Regions from separate parts of the Streptomyces sp. NPDC021020 genome, predicted to be linked through region 2. Evidence: riboswitches for the same ligand, from Rfam matches in the RefSeq annotation. Region 2 holds a riboswitch; the other holds the start of a gene.
The links. A riboswitch is a leader RNA that binds a small molecule or an ion and turns the genes downstream of it on or off. The one in region 2 is predicted to bind cobalamin.
Positions count from the first base shown of each region.

Region 1: another riboswitch for cobalamin. It lies ahead of ACH4SL_RS28000 (CbtB-domain containing protein); the one in region 2 lies ahead of ACH4SL_RS34810 (prenyltransferase/squalene oxidase repeat-containing protein).

Region 1 is NZ_JBIRQQ010000010.1:30,646-37,700, reverse strand. It holds gene ACH4SL_RS28010 (putative protein N(5)-glutamine methyltransferase) at 46-897, shown strand; gene ACH4SL_RS28005 (HoxN/HupN/NixA family nickel/cobalt transporter) at 960-2,093, opposite strand; cobalamin riboswitch at 2,256-2,387, shown strand; gene ACH4SL_RS28000 (CbtB-domain containing protein) at 2,423-2,638, shown strand; gene ACH4SL_RS27995 (CbtA family protein) at 2,729-3,589, shown strand; gene ACH4SL_RS27990 (hypothetical protein) at 3,586-4,362, shown strand; gene cobF (precorrin-6A synthase (deacetylating)) at 4,359-5,198, shown strand; gene ACH4SL_RS27980 (cobalt-precorrin-6A reductase) at 5,201-5,926, shown strand; gene ACH4SL_RS27975 (SPFH domain-containing protein) at 6,010-7,055, opposite strand, start outside.
Region 2 is NZ_JBIRQQ010000015.1:185,087-192,141, forward strand. It holds gene ACH4SL_RS34805 (hypothetical protein) at 1-511, opposite strand, end outside; gene ACH4SL_RS34810 (prenyltransferase/squalene oxidase repeat-containing protein) at 508-4,164, opposite strand; cobalamin riboswitch at 4,268-4,415, opposite strand; gene ACH4SL_RS34815 (hypothetical protein) at 4,558-6,270, shown strand; gene ACH4SL_RS34820 (NB-ARC domain-containing protein) at 6,267-7,055, opposite strand, start outside.

The DNA of each region.
Region 1 (7,055 bases), on a different contig from region 2:
TCCTGACCGGTTCCGCCGGCCGCCGTACCCCGCCGAGAGGCCGCCATGCCGCACACCCCGGAAACCGCCGGGCCCGCGCCCGCCACCCCGCAGCCCGCCGAGGACCTCACCCACGCCGCCGTCACCGCCCGGCTCAGGGCCGCGGGCTGCGTCTTCGCCGAGGACGAGGCCCGCATCATCCTGGACACCGCCGCCACACCCGCCGAGGCCGCCGCGATGACCGCCGCGCGCGCCGCCGGGCGGCCGCTGGAACACGTCGTCGGCTGGGCCGAGTTCTGCTCCCTGCGGATCGAGGTCGACGCCGGCGTGTTCGTCCCGCGCCGGCGCACCGAGCTGCTGGTGCGCGAGGCCACCGCGCTCGGCCGGGCCGCGCTCGCCGCGCGCGGGCGGGTGGTCGTCGCCGACCTGTGCTGCGGCTCCGGCGCGGTCGGCGCGGCCCTGGCCGCGGCCCTGGGCCGTACCGAACTGCACGCCGCCGACCTCGACCCGGCGGCCGTCGCGTGCGCGGCCCGCAACATCGCCGCGGCCGGCGGCCTGGCCCACTGCGGCGACCTCTTCGCGGCGCTGCCCGCCGCGCTGCGCGGCACGGTCGACGTGCTGGCCGCCAACGTGCCCTACGTGCCCACCGGCGCGGTCGCCCTGCTCCCGTCCGAGGCCCGCGACCACGAGGCCCCCATGGCCCTCGACGGCGGCCCCGACGGCCTGGACGTACTGCGCCGGGTCGCCGCCGACGCGGCCGGGTGGCTGGCCCCCGGCGGCTCCGTCCTGGTCGAGGCGGGCGAGCGGCAGGCCGGTACGGCCGCGGGCGTCCTCGCGGCCGGCGGCCTGCGCACCCGCACGGCCACCGACGACGACCTCGGTGCGACGGTCGTCATCGGCACCCGGCCGCAGCACTAGACCGAAGGCCCGCACCCCGGGTGCCGGGGTGCGGGCCTTCGGCCGCCGCTGCCGTGCGGGGGTCAGTCCGGCTGTTCGGCCGTCCGCAGTCCCGCGGACCACTTCTCCTCGATGTTGCCGAACTTCCACACCGCGACCGCCACCGCCCAGGTGGCGAAGAACAGCCCGACGATCACGTAGCCGACGATGTTGAGGTCCAGGCCGCCGATCCAGTCCCAGAAGGCGCCGTGCAGCCCGGCCTTGTCGCTGACCAGGCCCAGCAGCTCCACGGTGCCGATGATGAGGGCCACCGCGACCGACAGGCCGGTGATGGTCAGGTTGTAGTAGACCTTGCGGACGGGCTTGGAGAAGGCCCACTCGTAGGCGAAGTTCATGAACGAGCCGTCGATCGTGTCCAGCAGGCACATGCCCGCCGCGAAGAGGACCGGCAGGCACAGGATCGCGTACCAGGGCAGCCCGGAGGCGGCGCCGGACCCGGCCAGCACCAGCAGGGCGATCTCGGTCGCGGTGTCGAAGCCCAGGCCGAACAGCAGCCCCAGCGGGTACATCTGCCAGGGCTTGGTGATCGACTTCATCACCCGGCCGAGCAGCCGGTTCATGAACCCGCGGTTGTTCAGGTGCTCCTCGAGCGCGGCCTCGTCGAAGTGCCCGCCGCGCATCTGCCGGAAGACCTTCCAGATCCCGGCCAGGATCAGCAGGTTGATGATCGCGATGGCGTAGAGGAACGTCCCCGAGACGGTCGTCCCGATCCAGCCGGTGACGGAGTGCAGCTGGGAGTCGTCGTTCTCGACCGGGTCGGAGAGCGACTTGATGCCCAGCGACAGCAGCACGGCCAGCCCGAAGACGATGCTGGAGTGGCCCAGCGAGAACCAGAAGCCCACCGACAGCGGGCGCTTGCCCTCGTGCATGAGCTTGCGGGTGGTGTTGTCGATCGCCGCGATGTGGTCGGCGTCGAAGGCGTGCCGCATGCCGAGCGTGTACGCGGTCACACCGATGCCGATGCCGAAGGACTTGGTGCCGACGCTGTAGTGCTCCGGCGCCACGATCGCCACCAGCGTGAACCAGCCGATCACATGGAGGGCGACGATGAACGCCGCCATGCCGCCGAGCCGGGTCCACTCCGCCCGGGTCATCGAGTGCTTCATCCGTCGCAGACGTGATCCGGCGGGGGCCGGGGCCTCGGTGGTGCTGCTCATTCCTTCGTCCTCCGGGGAGCGGCCGGTGTGGTGCTTACCGCATCAGACTACTAGTTGCGAACGATGTGCAATAGGCCGCCCCCGGCCCCGGAGAGCTTGATCACACACGCGGAACCCCTGGTGATCGCCGATTCGCCCTGATTGACGCATGACAGAACGGAGCCCTACGCTCACGGGGTAAGTGATGGCATGGGGAAGCCGGTGGAACTCCGGCACGGTCGCGCCACTGTGATCCCGCCGCCGCCTTCGGGCGAGACGGGGAGTCAGACACCCGCTCATCACGACGCCCAGCAGACCAGGGACGCACGATCCCCGAAGGAGGGCTCATCTTGAGCAGCATTTCCCCTGCCCGCCCCGCCGCCACACCGGTTGTCCTGCCGGTCACCAAGGCCGCGCTGTGGCTCGTCGGCGCCACGTTCCTCGCGCTCGCCGCCTACTACTTCATCGGCGTCGACCAGGGTGCCGTCTCCGTGTTCGGCAAGGACATGCACATCCACGAGTTCGTCCACGACGCACGCCACTTCCTCGGCTTCCCCTGCCACTGACGGCCGGCCGGTCCGCCGCCCCGAGGGCGGCGGACCGTCGCGCCCGGAAGCCCCCGCGTCCCCCCATCCCCTCGCAACGGACAACTCGACATGGAAAAGAAACTCGTGCTGCGCGGCGTCCTCGCCGGCGCAGTCGCCGGGCTGCTCGCCTTCGTCTTCGCCCGCATCTTCGCCGAGCCGTACATCGGCAAGGCCATCGACTACGAGAGCGGCCGTGACGCCGCGCAGACCGCCCTCGACAAGGCGGCCGGGATCGCACCCGAGGCCGCGGGCTCCGACCTGTTCAGCCGCACCGTCCAGGCGGACGTCGGCATCGGCGTCGGAATGATCGTCTTCGGCATGGCGATGGGCGCGCTCCTCGCCGTCGCCTACACCGTCTGCCTCGGGCGGGTCGGCGGGCTGCGCGCCCGCAACCTCGCCCTGCTCGTGGCGGGCGGCGGATTCCTCGGCATGTACCTGGTGCCGTTCCTCAAATACCCCGCCAACCCGCCGGCCATCGGCCACGAGGAGACCATCAGGGCCCGCAGCGGCCTCTACCTGATCATGGTGGTGTGCTCGGTCGCCTTCCTCGTCGGCGCCGTCTGGCTGGGCCGCCGGCTCCAGGCGCGCTTCGGCAACTGGAACGCCACGCTGCTGGCCGGCGCCGCGTTCGTCGTCGCCATCGGCGTCGTCATGCTCCTCCTGCCGTCGCTCGGGCACCTCGGCTGGAACAAGGAGCACTACGGCGACCACGCCACCGAGACGCCCCAGCCGCTCACCGACGCCAAGGGGAACATCGTCTTCCCCGGCTTCCCGGCCGACGTCCTCTTCGCCTTCCGCTTCTACTCCGTGGGCGCGCAACTGCTGCTGTGGTCCGCGCTCGGCCTCGTCTTCGCGCCGCTCGCCGAACGCGTCCTGCGCCCCGCGACGGCGGGCGCCCCCGTACGCGGAACGGCTCCGTCGCCCGCATGACACCTCCCGCACCACGAACGAAGGACGCGGGCGCGGTGGTCGCCGAGATCACCGCGCTCGGGCCCTTCTTCGCCTTCACGACGCACGAGGACACGGCGGCGGGTACGGCGTCCGCGCCCGGCGACGCGGGGTGGCAGGCCCTCGACGGGCCCGCCGTCGCCGACCGGGCCGAGGCCGTACGCGCGTGGCTGGCCGCCGCGAGCGGGCGGCGGCCGGACGCCGTCGAGGCCCGCGTCGGCGCGTCCGTCGCCCACCTCGGCCTCGCCGCGCGCCTGGTGTCACCCGCGCTCGCCGCCGCCGTCCTGCACGGCGTGCTCCTGGACCACCCGCTCGCCGCCGCCCGCTGGCGGCCCGTCCTCGGCGGCCCCGTACCCCTCTCACTGCCCGCCGCCGCGCTGCGCGGCCCCGTCCGGCCGCCCGGCCCGCTCGCCGACGCCTTCGCCGCCCGGCTGCACGACGGGCCGCTCGCCGAGCTCGCCGCCCTCCACGTCCCACTCGGCGTCTCCCGGCACATCCTGCTGGGCAACACCGCCTCCGCCGTCAACGGCGCCGCGGCCATGATCGCCGCCGCCCGCCCGGAACTGGCCGCCGCCACCGCGGAGTTCGCCGCTGCGCTGCTGGACCGCGAACCGCTGCGCGCGCAGCGCGACCGCACGGCCGCCGGCGCCTTCCGCCGCCGCAGCTGCTGCCTCATCTACCGGGCCGCCCCCGACCGCCGCGGCGCCCTGTGCGGCGACTGCGCCCTGCACACTCCCACGGACACCCGCCCATGAGACACGTCCACGTCATCGGCATCGGCGCCGGCGACCCCGCCCAGCTCACCCTCCAGGCCGTCGACGCGATCGGCCGGACCGACGTCTTCTTCCTGCTCGACAAGGGCGACGCCAAAGCCGACCTGACGGCCCTGCGCGAGCTGATCCTGCGGCGGCACGCGACCCGCCCGCACCGCGTCGTCACCGCCCGCGACCCCGAGCGCGACCGCACCGCGCCCACCCCCGGCTACGCGCCCGCCGTCGACGACTGGCGCGCCCGCCGCGCCGCCCTCTACCGCCGGATGATCGCCGACGAACTGCCCGACGGCGGCACCGGCGCCTTCCTCGTGTGGGGCGACCCCGCCCTCTACGACAGCACCCTCGCGATCCTCGACGAGATCCGCGCGGAGAACGGGCCCGCCTTCGAGTGGACGGTCGTCCCCGGCGTCAGCAGCGTCGCCGCGCTCACCGCCCGGCACCGCGTGACCCTCAACCAGGTCGGCGGCCCGGTCCACATCACCACCGGCCGCCGGCTCGCCGACCACGGCCTGCCCCCCGGCGCCGACGACGTGGTCGTGATGCTCGACGCCCGGCACGCCTTCACCGCCCTCACGGAGGAGGGCCTGCACATCTACTGGGGCGCCTACCTCGGCACCCCCGACGAGATCCTGCTGTCCGGCCCCCTCGACACCGCGCTGGCCGCCCGCATCACCGCCACCCGCGCCGAGGCCCGCGCCCGCAAGGGCTGGATCATGGACACCTACCTCCTGCGCAGACCGCGCGGCACGACCCCGGAACCGGCGGCCCCGCCCGCCGCCGGCACCGCCGGCCCCGCTCCGGACCGCGGGCCCCGCTGATGCTGCGGGTCCTCGTCCTGGGCGGCACCGGCGAGGCCCGGGAGCTGGCCGCGCTGCTCGCCGGTGACGCGGGGCTGGACGTCACCACCTCGCTCGCCGGGCGCACCCCGCGGCCGCACCTGCCCGCCGGGCAGGTCAGGTCCGGCGGCTTCGGCGGCGCCGAGGGCCTCGCACGGTGGCTGCGCGAGCACCGCACCGGCGCCGTCGTCGACGCCACCCACCCCTTCGCCGCCCGGATCAGCGCCCACGCCGCCCGCGCGGCCCGCACCGCGGGCGTACCGCTGCTGGCGCTGCGCAGGCCCGGGTGGGCCGCGCGGCCCGGGGACCGGTGGCAGTGGGCGGCGGACACCGCCGAGGCCGCCGCGCTGCTGCCCGCGCTCGGCCGGCGCCCCTTCCTCACCACCGGCGCCGGTGAGCTGGCCGCCTTCGCCGCGCTGCCGCTGCACTTCCTGGCCCGCACGGTCACGCCGCCGCCCCCGCCGCTGCCCGCCCGCTGCGAACTGATCACCGCCCGCGGCCCCTTCACCACCGAGGGCGAACGCGCCCTGCTGCGCGAGCACCGCATCGACGTCCTGGTCACCAAGGACAGCGGGGGGCCCGCCGCCAAACTCACCGCCGCCCGCGAGGAGGCCGTCCCCGTCCTGATCGTCCGCCGCCCCCCGCCGCCCCCGGGCGTCCCGGCCGTCACCACACCGGAGGCCGCCGCCCGCTGGCTGCGCGCCCGCTGACCGCCCGTCACCAGGCCGGGCGCGACGACGCCGTCCGGCCCCGGGGCCGGACGGCGTCGTCGCGCCCGGGCGTACGGGCGCGCTCAGTCGATGTCGACCCGGCCGTTGGCCCCGTCCTGGCCCTTGCCGCGCACCTGCACCTCGGCCGACGGGTGGGCGGCGGGCGCACCTTCCGCGCGCAGGTTCTTGCGGACCGAGTCCAGGATCGTCAGGCCCTGCCCGACGAGCCCCGCGGCGATCTCGCCGAGGCCGTCCGCCCCGTTGAGGACGTTGACGTTGGCGCCCTGCAGGCCGCTTGCGGCCTCCTTGACGATCTGCGGCAGCTGGTCGATGATCATCCGCTCCAGCGCGACCCGGTCGTGCGACGCGGCGGCCGCCGCCTGGATCCGCATCCGCTCGGCGTCCGCGACGGCCAGCACCCGGATCCGCTCCGCCTCCGCCTCCGCGGGCTTGACGATCTCGGCGACCAGCTGCTGCTGGCGCAACTCGGCGGCCCGCAGCGCCAGTTCGGTCTGCGCCGCGATGACCTCCTGCTGGGCGTGCGCCTGCGCGAGCGGCCCGGCCTGCGCCGCCTGCGCCTGGGCACGGTCGACCTGCGCGGTGAAATCCGCCTGCACCACCGCGGTCTGCCGGGCGTACTCCGCCTGGTTGCGCGCCGCGGCCTGCTGCGCCTCGACGGCGGCCTGGGTGGCCTGCGCCTGGGCGATCTGCGCCTGCCGCTGGATGGCGGCCTTGTGCGGCGCGGCCATCGCCTCGATGTAGCCCGTCTTGCCGTCGTCGATGGACTGGATCTGCAGCGAGTCCACCGTCAGGCCGATCTTGGCCATCTCCGTCTTGGACGTCTCCAGCACCTCGGTCGCGAGCTTCTGCCGCTCGGTGACGATCTCCTCGACCGTCATCGAGCCGATGATGGACCGCAGATGGCCCGCGAAGATCCGCCCGGTGAGCACCGACATCTGGTCCTGGTCGGACAGGAAGCGCTGCCCGGCGTTGACGATGCTCTCGTGGTCGTTGCCGACCTTGAAGGCGATGACGGCCTTCACGGTCAGCGCGATGCCCTGCCGGGTCACGCAGGTCTCGGAGACCTCCGCCTCGCACATCGCCAGCGTCAGGAACCGGGTCTTGCGGA
Region 2 (7,055 bases):
CCGCGATGTTGGTGGCGCCGAAGATCCACAGGTCCACGCTGCCGGGCTTCGGGTGGTAGCTCATGGCGCCCAACTGGCTGTAGGACCAGGTGTTCTGCCCCGGGTCCGCGTGCCAGTAGGACCAGTACGCGGTGGCCGGCGGGGTCAGCACGCAGGGCTCGTCCTTGGCGGTCGGGTATTGCGTGCCGCCTTGGTAACCGGCGTACCCGATACGGCAGATGAAGGCGGGACCATCGTGCTGCGTGCCGGTGGTGGCCCAACCCCCCTGGTTGAGCAGGGTGTAGCCGGTGGTGGGTGTCGTACCGCAGGAGCGCAGCAGCGGGCCGCCCCACTTCCGGAAGTCCACGGCCAGGACGACGCCCTGGGTGGTCGTGCACTTGCTCATGGGCTGCGCGGTGGCGGAGGCGGGGGCCGCGCCCACGGTCAGCCCGCCGCCGGCGAGGGCGGCGAGCAGACCGAGGACGGCGAGCAGGCGCGGCACGCGGGCCCGTACCCGGCGCACGGGCCTCACCGGTGGCTCCCCGCGCGCCGGGCGGCGGTCCTGCGCCGTACCGCCGCGAGCGCGGTACCGGCCGCGAGCAGCAGCGCGGCCAGGCCCGCCGCGGTCAGGGCGCTCGTGCCGGTCGCGGCGAGGGCGCCGCCGTGCGAGCCGTCGGCACCGGAACCGCCGTCGCCCGTACCGCCGCCGGAGGACGTGCCGCCGGAGCCGTGGTCGCCGCCGGTCGGGGTGACGGGGGCGAGCGCGTGGCTGAGGGTGGTAAGAGGGGTGCCGGCGAGGGCGGGGACGGCCTGGGTGGTGGAGCGGGTGTCGGAGTCCCCGGCGGCGTCGGTGATGCGGAAGCCGCCGTCCTTGTTCTGCACGGTGAGCAGGAACTCCTGCCCGCTGCGGGCCTGTTCGGGGCGGATCTTGTCGGTGGCGAGCAGCGCCTGCACGGCGAGCGCGGTCGAGTTGCTGCTCAGGCCCGCGGCGCCCTGGTAACCGCCGCTCTTCTGCTGGGCCTTGACGAGATACGCCCGTGCCGAGGCGAGGGCGTCGGCGCGGTCGGGGAGCAGGGCGAGGGCCTGGGCGGCGTAGCCGGTGGTGTCGACGTCGGAGGTGCAGTCGGCGCCGGGTGCGATCAGCTGCGAGGAGAAACCGCCGTCCGCGCACTGGAGTTGCAGCAGCCGGTCGACCGTGGCGGGCGGTGCGGTGACCCCGGCGCGGGTCAGCGCGAGCACGCCGAGGGCCTGCGAGACGGTCGAGTAGGCCTGGCTGAAGTCGCCGGGCGCGGTGCAGGCGCCGTCCGTCGTGGCGGCGGCGCAGACGTGGCCGGTGAGGGTGGCCGGCAGGTCGAAGCCGCCGAAGGTGTGCGGGTCCTGGCCCATGACCTCGGCGAGCAGGGTGAGTTTGGCGGCCGAGCCGCTGTACGGGCCGGGGTAGGCGGAGGTGCCCGCGGGGTCGGCGTAGTCGGCGACGTGCCCGGCGAGATACGCGGTGGCCTTCGTCAGCGCCGTGTCCTGGCCGCCGGTCGCGGCGAGCGCGAGGGCGAGGTCGGCGGTCTGGCCGTAGTCGGGCCCGTAGTCGTTCGCGAGGTGGTCGCCGCCCTTCAACTGCGCGACCAGGTACGCCGATCCGGCCGCCGCGGCCTTCTGGTCGCCGACGTCGCGCAGCAGCCGCCCGAAGGACGTGCCCACCGCGCCGCCGACCGCCTGGGTGGAGGCCCGCAGGTCGGAGTCCTTCTGGTCGGAGTCGGCGGCGACCCGGAAGCCGCCGTCCTTGTTCTGCTGGCCCGCGAGGAAGGCGCGCGCCCTGGCGATCTGCGGGGCGTAGCGCGTGCCCTCCAGGGCGAGGCCCTGGATCGCGAGGGCGGCGGAGTTGACGGAGTCGCCGGCCGCGCCGGGGAAGCCGCCGTCGGCGAGCTGCCTGCCCGCGAGCCAGGAGGCGCCCTCGGCCACCGCGTCCGCCGCGTCCTTGCCGGGCGCGAGGTCGAGGGCCATCATCGCCATCGCCGTGCTGTCGACCTCGGAGTCCCCGTGCGCGGGGATGAGGCTGGGCCAGGAGCCGTCCGCGTTCTGCAGGCTCTCCAGGTACGCGATCGGCCCGGCCGCCGCTGCCGTGTCGCCCGCCCGCAGCTGGGCGATGACGCCGAGGGACTGCGAGAAGACGGACGTCGCGTAGGCGTAGTTGCCCTTGGCGGCGCAGCCCGCAGAGGCGTCCGCGGCGGCGCACACGGTGGCGTCGAGGGCGGCGATCAGGTCGTGCCCGCCGAAGGCGCGCGGGTCGGCGCCGGTGACCTCGGCGGCGACGGCCTCCTTGGCGAGCGAGCCGCCCTGCGCGTACGCGGTGCCGATCAGCGTCCAGCCGTCGATGTCGCGGCCGTTGCCGTCCTTGCCGTGCTGGAGGAAGTCCGTGACACCGGCGAGGGTGTCGTCCGCGCCGCCCGCGGCGGACAGGGCGAACAGGCCGTCGATGGTGAGGCCGAAGTCGGCGAAACCGGATCCGGACTCGTAATAGTGGCCGTCGACGAGGTTGTCGCGGTCGACGAGGTAGGCGACGCCCTTGGCGAGGTCCGGGCCGGTGGCGGCGGCCGGCGGGGTGGTGGTCGGGGCGGCCGTGGTGGGCGTCGGGGAGGTGGTGGTGGGGGTGGGGGTCGTGAGGGGGTGGGTCAGCGTCGCCAGGTCGGTGCCGGTGGCGGCGAGGGTGGCGGCGGTGGAGGCGTAGACGTCCGGGTCGGTGGCCGAGGGGTCGCCGGTGAAGCCGCCGGCGTCGGTCTGCCGGGCGGCGAGCCAGCCGCGGGCGGCGGCGGCCTCGGCGGTGCGGCCGAGCAGGCCCAGCGCCTGGGCGGCGGACGCGGTCGTCGAGGTGTCGCCGTACGGCGCGCCGTCGTAGGCCGGGTAACTGCCGTCCGCGGACTGCTGCTTCAGCAGGTACGCGCCCGCCTTGTCCACCGCGTCCCCGGTACCGGGCAGGCCCTTGAGGGCGAGGACCGCCGCCGCGGTGGTCGCCGCGTTGGAGGTGCAGCGCTCGCCGCTGCCCAGCATGGAGCCGGAGAAGCCGCCGTCCGCGCACTGCATGCCGGTGAGCCGGTCGACGGCCGCGGCGGGCGGGGCGACGCCGCCGCGGGACAGCGCGAGCAGCGCCAGGGCCTGGGCGTCGGGCGAGGAGGCGCCGTAGAAGTCGCCGGGCGCGGTGCAATTGCCGAGGCTTCCCGCGACAGCGGTGCACACATGGTCGGTGAGGTCGGCGAGCAGGTCGCGGCCCCCGGTCTTCCTGGGGTCGCCGCCCAGGATCTCGGCGAGCAGCGCCAGGTTCGCGACGGCCGCCGGGCGCGGCACGGTGTCGGTGGCGTCGGGCAGCAGGTAGGCGTCGGCGTGCGCGGTCAGGTACGCGTCGAGCGCCCGCAGCGTGGCGTCCTGGCCGCCGGCCGCGGCCAGCGCGAGCGCGGTCTGCGCGGTGGAGGCGTAGTCGGTGCCGCCCCAGCCGTCGGGCACATGGTCGCCGCCCTCCAGTTGGCCCGTCAGCCAGGTCGCGGCCGCCGCGATGTCGGCGGGCCGCGCCGGGGTGGTGGGCGGCACGCTGGTCGGGGGCGCGCTGGTGGGCGGCGCGCTGGTCGGGGTGCCGCCGCCCTGGGCGCGTACGTCGTCCGGGGTGAAGGGCGGCTGGCCGGTGGTGCCGCCGATGTCGGTGGGGCCGAACGTCCACGCCTCGACCTCGCCGTCGGCCGGGTGGTCGCTGAACGCGCCGAGCGGGCTGTAGGCCCAGGTGTCCTGCCCGGCGGGCGCGATCCAGAAGGACCAGTACGCGTCGGCGGGCGGTGTCAGCACGCAGGCCTCGTCGGCGGGCGTCGGGTAGGGGGTGCCGCTGTCGAAGCCGTCGTTGCCGATCCGGCAGATGAAGCCGGGGCCGTCGTGCACCGTCCCGGCCGTGGTGAACCCGGCGTTGTGCAGCAGGTTGATACCCGTGGTGGGGTGCGCGTCGCAGCCGCGCAGCACCGGGCCGCCCCAGTGCCCGTAGTCCACCGCGACGATCGCGCCGGTCGTCGCCGTGCAGTCGCCGATCGGGTCGGCGTGTGCCGCGCCCGCCGACGTGACCAGCCCGGCGGTGCCGGCGAGCGTCGCCCCGGCGGTGAGCAGTACGGCGGTACGCGGCAGTCCACGGCCGCGGCGCCGGAAGAGTCGAAGCACGGGTCCCCCCGAGGTCGGCCGGCGGGGAGGGCGGGCCGCGGAGGAACGGGCGGCAGCTGGGCGGCGCCGGCCGGGTCGTCCGTGCCGTAGTCCTCGACGGCGATCGTGACTTGCTGTTCAGCGCAGGTAATCCGGCTCGCCCCCTGGACGGGGGCCTACGGTTGCGGGTCAGCGCCGGACTTCGACCGGCTTCCCCTGGCTGCTGAATCGGAAATGCGTTTCATGGCACCACGCGATCCGCTGTGACGTCAATGTCGCGCACAGTCGCGTGCCCCGCACGGGGCGGGAGGCGTGCCGACCCGCGTTCCCCGCCGCGCCCCCTCCCCCGGGATACCGTGTAGGCGTTCAGCCGACTGAAGAGTGGGGCGGGTATGGCGGAGGCGGGCGGGCGCGGTGTCCGGTAGCCCGCCGCTGCGCGTGCCCGTGGGGCGGGACGCCCCGCGCTGGACGACCTTCCGGGGCGAGCGCACGCTCGTCGTCGCCGCGCGTACGGTCACCTCGACCGTACGGGCACTGGAAACGCTTCCGGCGCTGCTGCGGGACGACCCCCGGGTGACCGTCGTCTTCGCCTACGACCCGACGTCCGCGTTCAGTTCGGGCGTGCTGGACCTGCTGAGCGGCAGCGGGTGCCGGGTCATGCCGTGGGAGCAGCTGGCGGACGTCTCCCCCGACCTCATCGTCTCGGCGAGCGAGAACATCGAGGTGCCCGAGGGCGACTGCCCGGTGCTGGTGCTGCCGCACGGCATCGGCTTCCAGAAGCTCGTCCCGGACTCCCGCAGCGCGCGGACCCGGCTGTCCGGTGTGGTGCCGGACGCGCTGCTGGAGAGCGGGCGGGCCTGGCTCGCGGTGTCGCACCCGGCGCAGGAGGAGCAGTTGGTCGCCGCCCACCCGAAGGCGGCCGGGCGGACGCTGCTGGTGGGCGACCCCTGCTTCGACGAGCTGGCCGCCAGCCGTCCGCGCCGGGCGGCGTACCGTACGGCGCTGGGCGTCGCGGAGCACCAGCGGCTGGTCGTGGTCAGCTCCACGTGGGGCCCCACCTCGCTGCTGGGCCGGCACCCGGACCTGCTCCCGCGGCTGCTCGCGCAGCTGCCCTGCGACGAATACCGGGTCGGCGCGATCATCCACCCCAACGTGTGGTCGGGCCACGGGGCGTGGCAGATCCGTACGCTGCTGGCCTCCGCGCTGGACGCGGGCCTGCTGCTGATCCCCGCCGTCCACGCGTGGCGGCCCGCGCTCGTCGCCGCGCACGTGCTGGTGGGCGACCACGGCTCGGTGACGCTCTACGGCGCGGCCAGCGGAACACCCGTCCTGCTGACGGGGATCGGCGCGGACGCGGTGCCGGGTACGGCCGTCCACGCGCTGGCCGCCGCCGCGCCGCGGCTCGAACCCCGCGGGGATCTGCTCGGGCAGGTGCGGGCGGCCGCGGCGGAGCAGCACGCGGCCGAGCGGTACGCCGAGGTCGCCGGCCAGGCCTTCGCCGAGCCCGGCCACGCGCTCGCCCGCCTGCGCGGCGCCGTCTACCGCTTCCTGGAGCTGCCGGAACCGGCCGCGGCGCCGCCGGCGCCCCTCGTACTGCCGGCCGCGGACTCCCCTGCCGGGCCGGTCACGTCGTGGCTGGTGACGACGGGCGTGGCGGCGGGCGGCGACGCGCCGGTCGTCACCGTCCGCCGTGTCCCGGCGGCGGTCGCCGGGTACGCGGCCGCGGGTCCGGACACCGGCGCGTCCTTCACCCACCTGGCGAGCACGGACGACGAGCGCGACCACCGGCTGACCGAGAGCGCCTCCGTCCTGCTGCGCGCCCGCCCCGCCGCCACGGCCGTCGAGGCGCTGCGCTGGATCGGGGACCGCCTCGACGAGCTGCCCGGCGCCCTCCTCGCGGCCGCGGCCGTCCGTGGCGGCGGCACACTGGTCGGGCTCAGGGACGGCCGCGTCGTGGAGGTGGACGCGACCGGTCCCACGCGCGACCCGGGCCTGCCCGCCGCGGTCGTCCACGCCTGCCTGCTCACCGGCGCGCCGCTGGACGGCGCGGTGGTGACGCTGCGGGTGGGCGAGCGGCCGGGCGAGGACGCGGCCCTGCGGCTGCGCCCCGCGCCCCTGGCCCGTTAGGGCGTGTCGTCCTCGAAGGTGTCCAGCCAGCGGTCCATGGCCTGCGCCTGGTCGTTGCCGACCGCCGCGTAGATCTCCCGGGCCCGGCGCACATAGCCGCGGACCTGCTCCGTACGCCCCTCGACCGACTCCGTCACGCGGGCGAGCAGCTCCAGCGCCTGCGCGGCGTAGTGCTCCGCGTCGTTCTCCTCCAGCGCCCGTACCGCCGCGCGCAGTTCGCGTACCGCGTCGTCGGTCTCGCCGAGCCGGGCGTGGACGGCGCCGATGCCCGCGCCCACCCGGGCGGCCATCCGCGGGTCGGGCTCGGCGAGCGCCGCGAAGGCGTCCCGGGCCCGGTGCAGCGTGGCCATCGCCCCGGCCGCGTCGCCGTCGACGTGCTGCGCGCGCCCGAGGAAGAAGAGGGCGAGGGCGGCGCCGCGCGGATCCCCGGCGCGCTCGTTGAGTTCCAGGCAGCGGCGCAGCGTGTCGACGGCTCCCGACAGCTCGAAGGGCGTCTGGTAGCGCCCGAGGAATTCCAGCACCGAGGCATGGACGTGGAGGTCGCCCGACACCGCGGCGAGCGCCTCGGCCCGCCGCAGCTCCCTGCCCGCTCCCCCGGTGTCGAGCAGGTCCAGCAGCGGGCGGGAGAGCAGGCTGCGCAGCCGCGCCTCCCCGGCCGTGGCCAGCGCGACGTCCTCGGCCGTGGTCGCCCGCTCCGCGGCCCGCGCCGCGGCGTCGGCGCCCAGCTCCAGCGACTCCTTCCACGCACCGAGGTAGCGGTGGTGCAGGAAGAGGACGGTGAAGGC